2 regions of the Fodinicola acaciae genome follow, and region 2 is predicted to be linked to the other one. Evidence: riboswitches for the same ligand, from Rfam matches in the RefSeq annotation. Region 2 holds a riboswitch; the other holds the start of a gene.
The links. Region 2 has a riboswitch for ZMP and ZTP ahead of folP (dihydropteroate synthase). Riboswitches for the same ligand answer to the same signal wherever they lie in the genome.

Region 1: linked by a shared signal. The riboswitch ahead of GNX95_RS07245 (serine hydroxymethyltransferase) and the one ahead of folP (dihydropteroate synthase) in region 2 are both predicted to bind ZMP and ZTP.

The regions. Positions count from the first base shown of each region.
Region 1 is NZ_WOTN01000001.1:1,538,767-1,543,555, reverse strand. It holds gene GNX95_RS07255 (alpha-mannosidase) at 1-1,766, shown strand, start outside; gene GNX95_RS07250 (hypothetical protein) at 1,832-2,431, opposite strand; ZMP/ZTP riboswitch at 2,478-2,585, shown strand; gene GNX95_RS07245 (serine hydroxymethyltransferase) at 2,609-3,874, shown strand; gene GNX95_RS07240 (GNAT family N-acetyltransferase) at 4,104-4,789, shown strand, end outside.
Region 2 is NZ_WOTN01000002.1:519,381-524,169, forward strand. It holds gene GNX95_RS17740 (DNA-directed RNA polymerase subunit beta') at 1-1,339, shown strand, start outside; gene folP (dihydropteroate synthase) at 1,336-2,184, opposite strand; ZMP/ZTP riboswitch at 2,254-2,348, opposite strand; gene GNX95_RS17750 (hypothetical protein) at 2,363-2,827, opposite strand; gene GNX95_RS17755 (M14 family zinc carboxypeptidase) at 2,923-4,789, shown strand, end outside.

The sequences.
Region 1 (4,789 bases), on a different contig from region 2:
TCAGCCAGTACGCCGAGAAGGGCCTCGGCAGCACCTCGCTGATCCCGTTCGGCCACGGCGACGGCGGCGGCGGCCCCACCCGCGACATGCTCGAGCGCGCGCGCCGGCTGGCCAACCTGGAAGGCGCGCCGAAGGTCGTCGTGGAGAAGCCGGAGGAGTTCTTCAAGCGGGCTGAGGCCGAATACGCCAACGCGCCGGTCTGGTCCGGTGAGCTCTACCTGGAGTTCCACCGCGGCACGTACACCAGCCAGCACCTCACCAAGGCCGGCAACCGGCGCAGCGAGCACCTGCTCCGCGAGGCCGAGCTGTGGGCGGCGACCGCCGCGTTGCAGGGCAAGGAATATCCGTACGAGAAGCTCGAAGAGCTCTGGAAAACCGTGCTGCTGCACCAGTTCCACGACATCCTGCCGGGCAGCTCGATCGCCTGGGTGCACCGAGAGGCACGTGAGACGTACGCACGCGTCGCCGGCGAGCTGGAGACGTTGATCGGCGCGGCGCAGGAAGGCGACGGTGACGGTGCCAGCCAGGGGATCCGCGTGTTCAACGCCGGGCCGCTGGCGCGTTCCGAGGTCGTGGCCGTGCCGGTTGAGCTGGCGCATGGCGTCGAGGCGGACCAGAAACTGGCCGACGGACGGGTCGCCATGTGGTCGACCACGCCGGCTCTCGGCACCGGATCGGCCGAGCCGACACTGCCGAGTGGTGTCACTCCGGTGTCGGTCAGCGACCGCCGGCTGGACAACGGGCTCGTACGGATTTCGTTGGACGACAACGGTTTCCTGCGCTCGATCTACGATGTGGCGGCCGACCGGGAGGTGCTCGCGCCGGGGCAGGTGGGCAACCTGCTGCAGCTGCATCCCGACCACCCCAACCAGTGGGACGCCTGGGACATCGACAAGTTCTACCAGCACTCGCACCGCGATCTGTCCGAGGTGGACAGCATCGAGGTGCTGGACGCCGGCCCGCTGACCGGCGCGATCCGGGTCCGCAGGTCGTTTGGCGCGTCCAGGATCGACCAGGTGCTGCGGCTCGGCGCCGGCAGCCGGCGGCTGGACATCGAGACCGAGATCGACTGGCACGAGGACGAGAAGGTGCTCAAGGCGGCCTTCCCGATCGACGTACACGCCGACCGCACGGCCTCGGAGATCCAGTTTGGCCACGTCCACCGGCCGACGCACCAGAACACCAGCTGGGACGCAGCGCGGTTCGAGGTCTACGCGCACCGCTGGGTCCACGTGGGCGAGCCGGGCTACGGCGTGGCGGTGGTCAACGACGCCACCTACGGCTACGACGTCGGCCGGACGACGCGCGATGGCGGTGGCACGACGACGACCGTACGGCTGACACTGCTGCGCGCGCCGAGGAGCCCCGACCCAGAGACCGACCAGGGCGTGCACCGCTTCACCTACTCGATCCGCGCCGGCGCCGGCATCCCGGACGCGGTCGCCGAGGGTTACGCGCTCAACCTGCCGCTGCGTGTCGGCGCCGGCGCTCCGACCGAGCCGCTGGTCGACGTGTCCGGCTCAGGTGTGATCGTCGAGGCGGTCAAGCTGGCCGAGGACCGGTCCGGCGATGTCGTCGTGCGGCTCTACGAGGCACACGGCGCACGTACGACCGCGTCCGTACGTGCCGGCTTCGACCTCGCGTCCGCCGGTGTGGTCGACCTCCTGGAGCGGCCGCTCGAGTCCGCCGAGACGGTCGACGGCGAGCTGCGCGTGCCGCTGCGGCCGTTCCAGATCGTGACCGTACGCCTCAAACCGGCTCGCTAGACCCTCCCGAGGGTGACGTTTCGACGGTCGTCAGAACACCTCGAAACGTCACCCTCGGCGTCGTGTCAGCGGAGCGGGTTGACGGTGTCGTGGAAGATCTCGCGGATGTCGGCGGAGTCGCTGCCACAGATGGCGTACGTGGCGGCGATGACGAGGCGGCGGTCGATCGCGGGGTCGTTGACCTCGACGCTGAAGCGTGCGCGCAGGCCGGTGTGGCGGCGGATGCGTACGCTCACCGCGCGGCTGCCTTGCTTGCTGAAGACCATCTGGAACGGCATGACGACACCGTCCGGCACCAGGATGAACGGAAACACGTAACGGATCGAGCTGACGCCGACGGCACGTGAGACCAGCAGCGGAGCGTCGTTCTGCTCGATCGTCCACGGACTGTACGTGAAGTTGCGGAAGTGCGACTCGATGGTGCCCAGCAGGCCGTAACGCGGTCCGAAGACCTTGTGGCCGCCGAAGCTCGCATAGCCGGCGATCTCCTGGAGTCCGCGACCGACCCGGATCTCGGCCAGGTCGCGGAGGTTGGACGTGACCCGCTTGACGATCCGAGCCACCGGCTCCCGCTGACCGCGTATGTAAAAGTCGAGCTGCGTCGCTTTGAACGTGTATCGCGTACGCACCGTGAATCGGTCGAGCGTCTGCAAATCGGCGGTCACGGAGGCAGGGTAGGGCTGCTGCGCCAGCCGAGCGAGTCGGTAGGGTGGGCGGTGCCGCGACTGGCGTACGGGACGTGGAAACGACCACGAGGGAGCGGCACAGCCCGGAGCGATCCGGGAGCCAACCGGAGTGTCGCGCGCCTGGGCACACCGCAGCCCGAGCCGCCAGGAGAGCCGATGACCCAACACCATCCCGCACTGTCCGCCGAGGACCCAGAGCTCGCCGCGCTGATCGCGGCCGAGGAGCAGTTGCAGGCCGACACGCTGCGGATGATCCCGTCGGAAAACTACGTGTCCGCCGCCGTGTTGGAGGCGACCGGGACCGTACTCACCAACAAGTATTCGGAAGGCTACGCCGGCAAGCGTTACTACGAGGGCCAGCAGAACATCGACCCGATCGAGACGCTGGCCGCCGACCGCGCGAAAGCGTTGTTCGGTGCCGACCATGCCAACGTGCAGCCCTACTCCGGCTCGCCCGCCAACCTGGCCGTCTACCTGGCCTTCCTGCAGCCGGGGGACACCGTGCTCGGCATGGGACTGCCGGCCGGCGGTCACCTGACGCACGGCTGGAGCGTGTCGGCGACCGGCAAGTGGTTCAAGGCGGCGCATTACGGCGTACGCAAGGACACCGGCCGGATCGACATGGACGAGGTCCGCGACCTGGCCAGGACAGAGCGGCCGAAGCTGATCATCTGCGGTGGCACGGCGATCCCGCGCACCATCGACTTCGCGGCTTTCGGTGAGATCGCGCGCGAGGTCGGCGCGGTGCTGCTGGCCGACGTGGCCCACATCGCCGGCCTGATCGCCGGCGGTGCGCATCCGTCGCCGTTCCCGCACGCCGACGTCGTGTCGACGACGACCCACAAGACGCTGCGTGGTCCGCGTGGCGCGATGCTGATGACCAAGGAGGAGCACGCGAAGGCGATCGACCGCGCGGTGTTCCCCGGCCTGCAGGGTGGTCCGCACAACCACACGACCGCGGCGATCGCGGTGGCGCTGAAGGAGGCGGCCACCGATGACTTCAAGGCGTACGCGCGGCAGATCGTCACCAATGCCAAGGCGCTCGGCGAGGAGCTGGCCAAGCGCGGCTTCGACCTGGTCTCCGGCGGCACCGACAACCACCTGCTGCTGATCGACCTGACCAGCAAGGACATCCCCGGCAAGCCGGCCGCGAAGGCGCTGGACCGGGCTGGCATCGTGGTCAACTACAACACCGTGCCGTTCGACCCGCGTAAGCCCTTCGACCCCTCCGGCATCCGGATCGGCACGCCGTCGCTGACCTCGCGCGGCCTGCCGGCCTCGGAGATGGCCACCGTCGCCGAGTGGATCGACCGCGTGGTCGCCGCCGAGAAGGCCGGCGACGAGGACACCATCGCGAAGGTACGCGCCGAGGTGAAGGCGCTGATGGACGGATATCCGGCTCCGGGCGTCCCGGTCGCATGATTCAGATCCGGGCAGGCGGCCGATGAGGATGCCGGCCGCCTGCCCGGATAATCGTTACGCCGGCCGGCATCCGGCTGGTACGGTCTGCTCCGGACCGTGACATCGCCTGAGGAGGTGAGACCCGTGAACGTTGATCAGTGGGTGCTCTCCCGCCTCGTCACGGTCGGCGACTGACCTAGGGGCCTAGTTGTCGCCGGAGCGCCGCACGGCACTCCGGAAGGTGAAAACAATGGACTCCACACTCGTGGTCAACCGCGTGTCCGCGCGGCAGTGGCACGCCTTGGAAGACGACCTGGTCGTCGGTCGCGGCGATGTCTCACGGCGTCCGGACGGTCGCGTGTTCGTCAGCGTCGATGCCTGGCACCCCGCGGTTTTCGACCAGCTCGCGGCTGTGCTGCTGGCCGAGCTGCCCCGGCCGCTCTACACCGTGGTCGACGAGGACGATGTCGACCTGACCTGCGGCTGGGAACGCGCCGGTTTCGTGGCGCGGCGCCGGGAATGGGAATACGTGCTGGCGACCGATCCGCGGCTGACCGGCCTGGACGTGGCCGTACGACCGCCGGATCTGACGATCGGCGCGGCGCGAGAGCGGCCGGTGCACGCGCTCTATCGCGCGATCCGCGAGGAGGTCGACGCCGCCGTCGGCTGGCAGGAGATGCCGGCCGAGGTGCTGTCGCCGCTGCACGACGTGTCGGCGTACGCGGTGGCGACGCTGGCCGGTCGCGACGTCGGCCTGGTGCGGGTCGCGCCGTTGACCCGCCGGCCGCGCGTCGGCCTGATCGCGGTGCTCGCCGCATACCGTCGTCGCGGCATCGCCCGCGCCATGCTGGCACATGCGCTCGATTCGTTGCACCGCAACGGAATTCAGACGGCGTCGGCCGACATCAACGCCGCCAACCATGCGGCGCTCGCACT
Region 2 (4,789 bases):
CGACACCGCGCTGCGCACCGCCGACTCGGGTTACCTGACCCGGCGTCTGGTGGACGTCAGCCAGGAAGTGATCATCCGCGAGGACGACTGCGGCACCAGCCGTGGCGTCACGCTGCCGATCGCGTCCGTGGTGGACGGCGTGGTGATCAAGGATCCGCACGTCGAGACCAGCGTCTACGCACGTACGCTCGCCGAGGACGCGTCCGACGCGGACGGCAACGTGATCGTGGCCGCCGGCAGCGACCTGGGCGACGTGAGCATCGAGCGGCTGGTCGCCGCCGGTGTCACCGACGTCAAGATCCGGTCGGTGCTGACCTGTGAGGCGGCGCTGGGCTGCTGCGCGGTCTGCTACGGCCGGTCGCTGGCCACCGGCATCCCGGTGGAGGTCGGCGAGGCGGTCGGCATCATCGCCGCGCAGTCGATCGGTGAGCCCGGCACGCAGCTGACGATGCGTACGTTCCACACCGGTGGTGTGGCCGGCGACGACATCACCCTGGGTCTGCCGCGGGTCACCGAGCTCTTCGAGGCTCGGGTGCCCAAGGGCAAGGCGCCGATCGCCGAGGCGGCCGGCCGGATCCGGATCGAGGAGACCGAGAAGGCGCGCAAGATCGTCATCGTGCCGGACGACGGCAGCGACGAGGTCGCGTATGACAAGATCTCCCGCCGGTCCCGGCTGCGGGTCACCGACGGCGATCACGTCGAGGTCGGCGAGAAGCTCACCGAGGGTGCCGTCGACCCGCACGAGGTGCTGCGGATCCTCGGCCCGCGTCAGGTGCAGCTGCACCTGGTCCGCGAGGTCCAGGAGGTCTACCGGTCGCAGGGTGTGCAGATCCACGACAAGCACATCGAGGTCATCGTCCGGCAGATGCTCAAGCGGGTCATCATCATCGACTCGGGTTCCACCGACTTCCTGCCCGGCGCGCCGATCGAGCGTGCCTCGTTCGAGGCGGAGAACCGTCGCGTGGTGGCCGAGGGTGGCGAGCCGGCCTCCGGCCGTCCGTCCCTGATGGGCATCACCAAGGCGTCGCTGGCCACCGACTCGTGGCTGTCCGCGGCCTCCTTCCAGGAGACCACCAGGGTGCTCACCGACGCCGCCATCGCGGCGCGCAGTGACTCGCTGCTGGGCCTGAAGGAGAACGTCATCATCGGTAAGCTCATCCCGGCCGGTACGGGCATCTCCCGTTACCGCAACATCCGGGTCGAGCCGACCGAGGAGGCGCGTGCCTCGGTCTACTCGATGTCCCCGTACACCGACAGCGGCGACTACTCGGTCTTTGGACAGGGCAGTGGCCAGGCGGTGCCGCTGGACGACTACGACTACGGCGGCTACAACCGCTAGGAGTCCGCGCTAGCCGGAAACCGGCCGTCTCCCTCCCGGGAGGCGGCCGGTTCCCGTCGTACGGCGTCCAGTGCCTGGAAGACGGTGAGCGCGTCGCGAATGGCGGCGACATCGTGAGTGCGGATGAAGCCGACACCGTGGCAGGCGGCATACAGCTCCGCCGCCAGGGTGGCGGGGCCGATCTGGTCGAGATCGCGGCCGGTGACCGTACGCAGGAACGACTTGCGCGACGGCGAGACCAGGACCGGCACCCCGAACCGTGACTTGAGCGCACTCAGCTGGTTGAGCGCCAGCATCGACGGCTCGGGAGTCCGGCCAAGGAAATAGCCGAGCCCCGGATCGATGACCAGCCGGTCCCGGTCGACACCGGCCGCCTGCAGCGCGGTCAACCGCTCGTGGAAAAACCGTTCGATGCCGGTCCACACCGTCTCGGCGGCGGTCAGGACCCGGGTGGCCGGTCCGCTGCGCTGCACCGAATGCATCACGATCAGCTGGCAGCTGAGCTTGGCCAGCTCCCGGTATCGGCCCGGATCGGGAAAGCCCTGGATGTCGTTGAGGTACGCGGCGCCGTGCTCGCTGGCGAAACGCTGGGTCTGTGGCCGGAAGGAGTCGACCGACACCGGGATGCCGGCGGCGACCAACTCGTCGAGGACATCGGCCAGGCGCCGGATCTCCTGCTCGGCGGTCAGCTGCCGCGCATCGGGGTGACTGGCCGCCGGGCCGAGCTCGATGATGTCCGCGCCGTCGGCGCGCAGCCGCCGCGCATGTGCCAACGCGTCCCGCGCGGCGAGGAATCTGCCGCCGTCGGAAAACGAGTCGGTGGTGATATTGACGACCCCGACCAGCTGGGGCCGCTCGAAACCACCTAGCAGCGACGAATCCGGATGCACCACAGCCGCGCCTCCCAGAGCCATTCCAGAGGCCCAGGCGTACGGCACGAACATCCCGAGGGATGGAGCCGCTCCCCGATGGTCACATCCATCTCGACACGCCAGTTACGACTCGGCAACACCTTACCAACGCTCAGCCGGACGGCTGCTCGTAGAAGGCGCGTACCGGCCGGGTCGACAGCAGGATGCCGGCCGCCAGCAGCGAGCCACCGCAGACCAGGGTCGGCAGGAGATAGACGGCCATCTGTGGCTGGACGCCGAAACTCACGACGGCCATCCCCGCTAAGATGACGCCACCGATCAGGAACAGCGGTCCGAGGATCTGCGCGAGCAGCTTCATGTAGACCCACGGCCGCGGGCCACCCCACCAGCCGCGGAGGATGATCGCGGACACCGCGAGAGCCCAGAAGACCACCCAGAAGACGGTCGAACCGCTGGTTTTCGGGTCGTGGAACAGCGAATAGACCGACAGCGCGAGCATGCACAGCCAGCACAGCATCAGCAGCCCCCAACCCAGGTGCAGTTGCACTGGCCGCGGCTCGGTCAGCGTGTGCGCGCGTTTGGGCGGCACCTTGGACAGGCTCGGAAAGTAGGTCACGACCTGCAGATTAGTGTCCGATAGAGGTCGGCGCCGGCGGCATTCCGGTGCTTTGCCTTTATGTTGAGGCTGTCTTGGGGAAACGGAGCCTTGGCGTGCGAAAACTCGGATGGGTGGCCGCGACCGCGGCGGCACTGGTGATCGGCGGGGGACTGGCCGCGGCGCGACCGGCTGCGGCGGCGACGTGCGACACGGTGTCGACGACGCCGGTGTTCGCCGGGAAGATCCCGACGGCCAAACAGGTGCTCGGGTTCGATCTCGGCAGTCGGCAGGCCACCGGCGACCAGCTCAACCAGTATCTGGCCGCTGTCGACCGGGCCAGCGACCAGTTGGTCACCGGCACCTTCGCGACCACCGCGACCGGCCGGCGGCTCACGTACGCTTTGGTGTCACGCAAGAAGAATCTCTCGCCGGCCGCGCTGCGCCAGCTGAGCCACGACGCCGAGCTGCTGCGCCGGCCCGACCTGCCGCCGGCGGTCGCCACGGCCATCCAGGCGCGGATGCCGGCGATCCTCTGGCTGTCGGCCAACGTGCACGGCAACGAGCCGGCCGGCGGCGACGCGGTGGACCGGATCGCGTACGAGCTGACCGACCGCACCGACTGCGTCGCGAGCCGCATCCTGGACAACGCCGTCGTCGGCCTGATCCCGTCGCAGAACCCGGACGGTCGGGCCGCCAACACCCGGCAGAACGCCTACGCCTTCGACATGAACCGCGACTGGTTCGCCCGTACGCAGCCGGAAACCCAGGGCAAGCTCGACCTGCTGGCGAAATACCCGCCGCAGCTCTACATCGACGAGCACGGCATGGGTGGCGACGGTTATTTCTTCCCGCCGAACACCGATCCGACCTACCACGAGACCTCGGACGCGTCGGTGCAGTGGATCAACAACGTGTACGGCTCCGCCAACGCCGCCGCTTTCACGGCCAAGCAGTTCGCCTTCGAGACCTACCAGTCCGGCTATGACCTTTTCTATCAGGGTTACGGCGACAGCGTGCCGACCACGCAGTTCGGCGCCGCCGGGATGACCTTCGAGGTCGGCCAGCAGGCCAGTTATCCGCTGCAGACCGAAAAACACTACACCTCCGGCATGGCGTCGCTGTTCGCCGGCGCGAGCCAGCGAAAGGCGATCCTGACCGGCTGGCACGACGGCTATGTGCAGGCGCGAAAACAGGGCCAGGAGTGCGCGCTGCAGCCGAACAAGGTCTACAACCCGGGCCACACCGTGCAGCTGCCGGTGCCGGACATCAAGGTCTGCGGCTATTTCCTGCGCACCGACAATCCGGCGAAGAAGCGCGACACGCTGGTCGTGGTCAAGCGCCTCCAGCAGGCCGGTGTTCGCGTCTATCGGCTGCCGAAACCGTTGTATGTCAAGGACTTCACCGCGTACGGCCGGGCACCGGCGGCGACCACCATGCCGGCCGGGACGTACTGGATCCCGATGGACCAGCAGGAAAAGCACTGGATCCAGGCGATGCTCAACGAGAACACCTACGTGCCTTTCCCGTACTTTTACGACGTCTCCGGCTGGAGCATGGCCCTGTTGTCCAATGTGGACGGTGGCCGTTCCGGCCAGCTGGTGAAAGGCGCGTCGCCGGTCTCGCCGGTGACGGTGCCCAAGCTGCGGCTGCCATCCGGCCTGCCGCGGATCGGCATCCTTTCCTACACCTCCAGTCCGTTCCGGCCGTCGGAGAGCGCCGGCTGGCTGCGCTGGCGGCTGGACAAGGATTGGAAGATCCCCTCGACGGTTCTCAGCCCGAGTCAGGTCAGCCCGTCCGTGCTGTCCAACCTCGACGCCCTGATCGTGCCGGACATCGACGCGAAGACAGTGAAAACTCTGCTCGGTGACACCGGGAAGAAAGCGTTGGCCGACTGGACCAACGCCGGCGGCCACTACGTCGGCTGGGAAGGCGGCGCACAACTCGCGGCGAGCCTCGGCCTGTCCACCGCGGTCCTGCGCG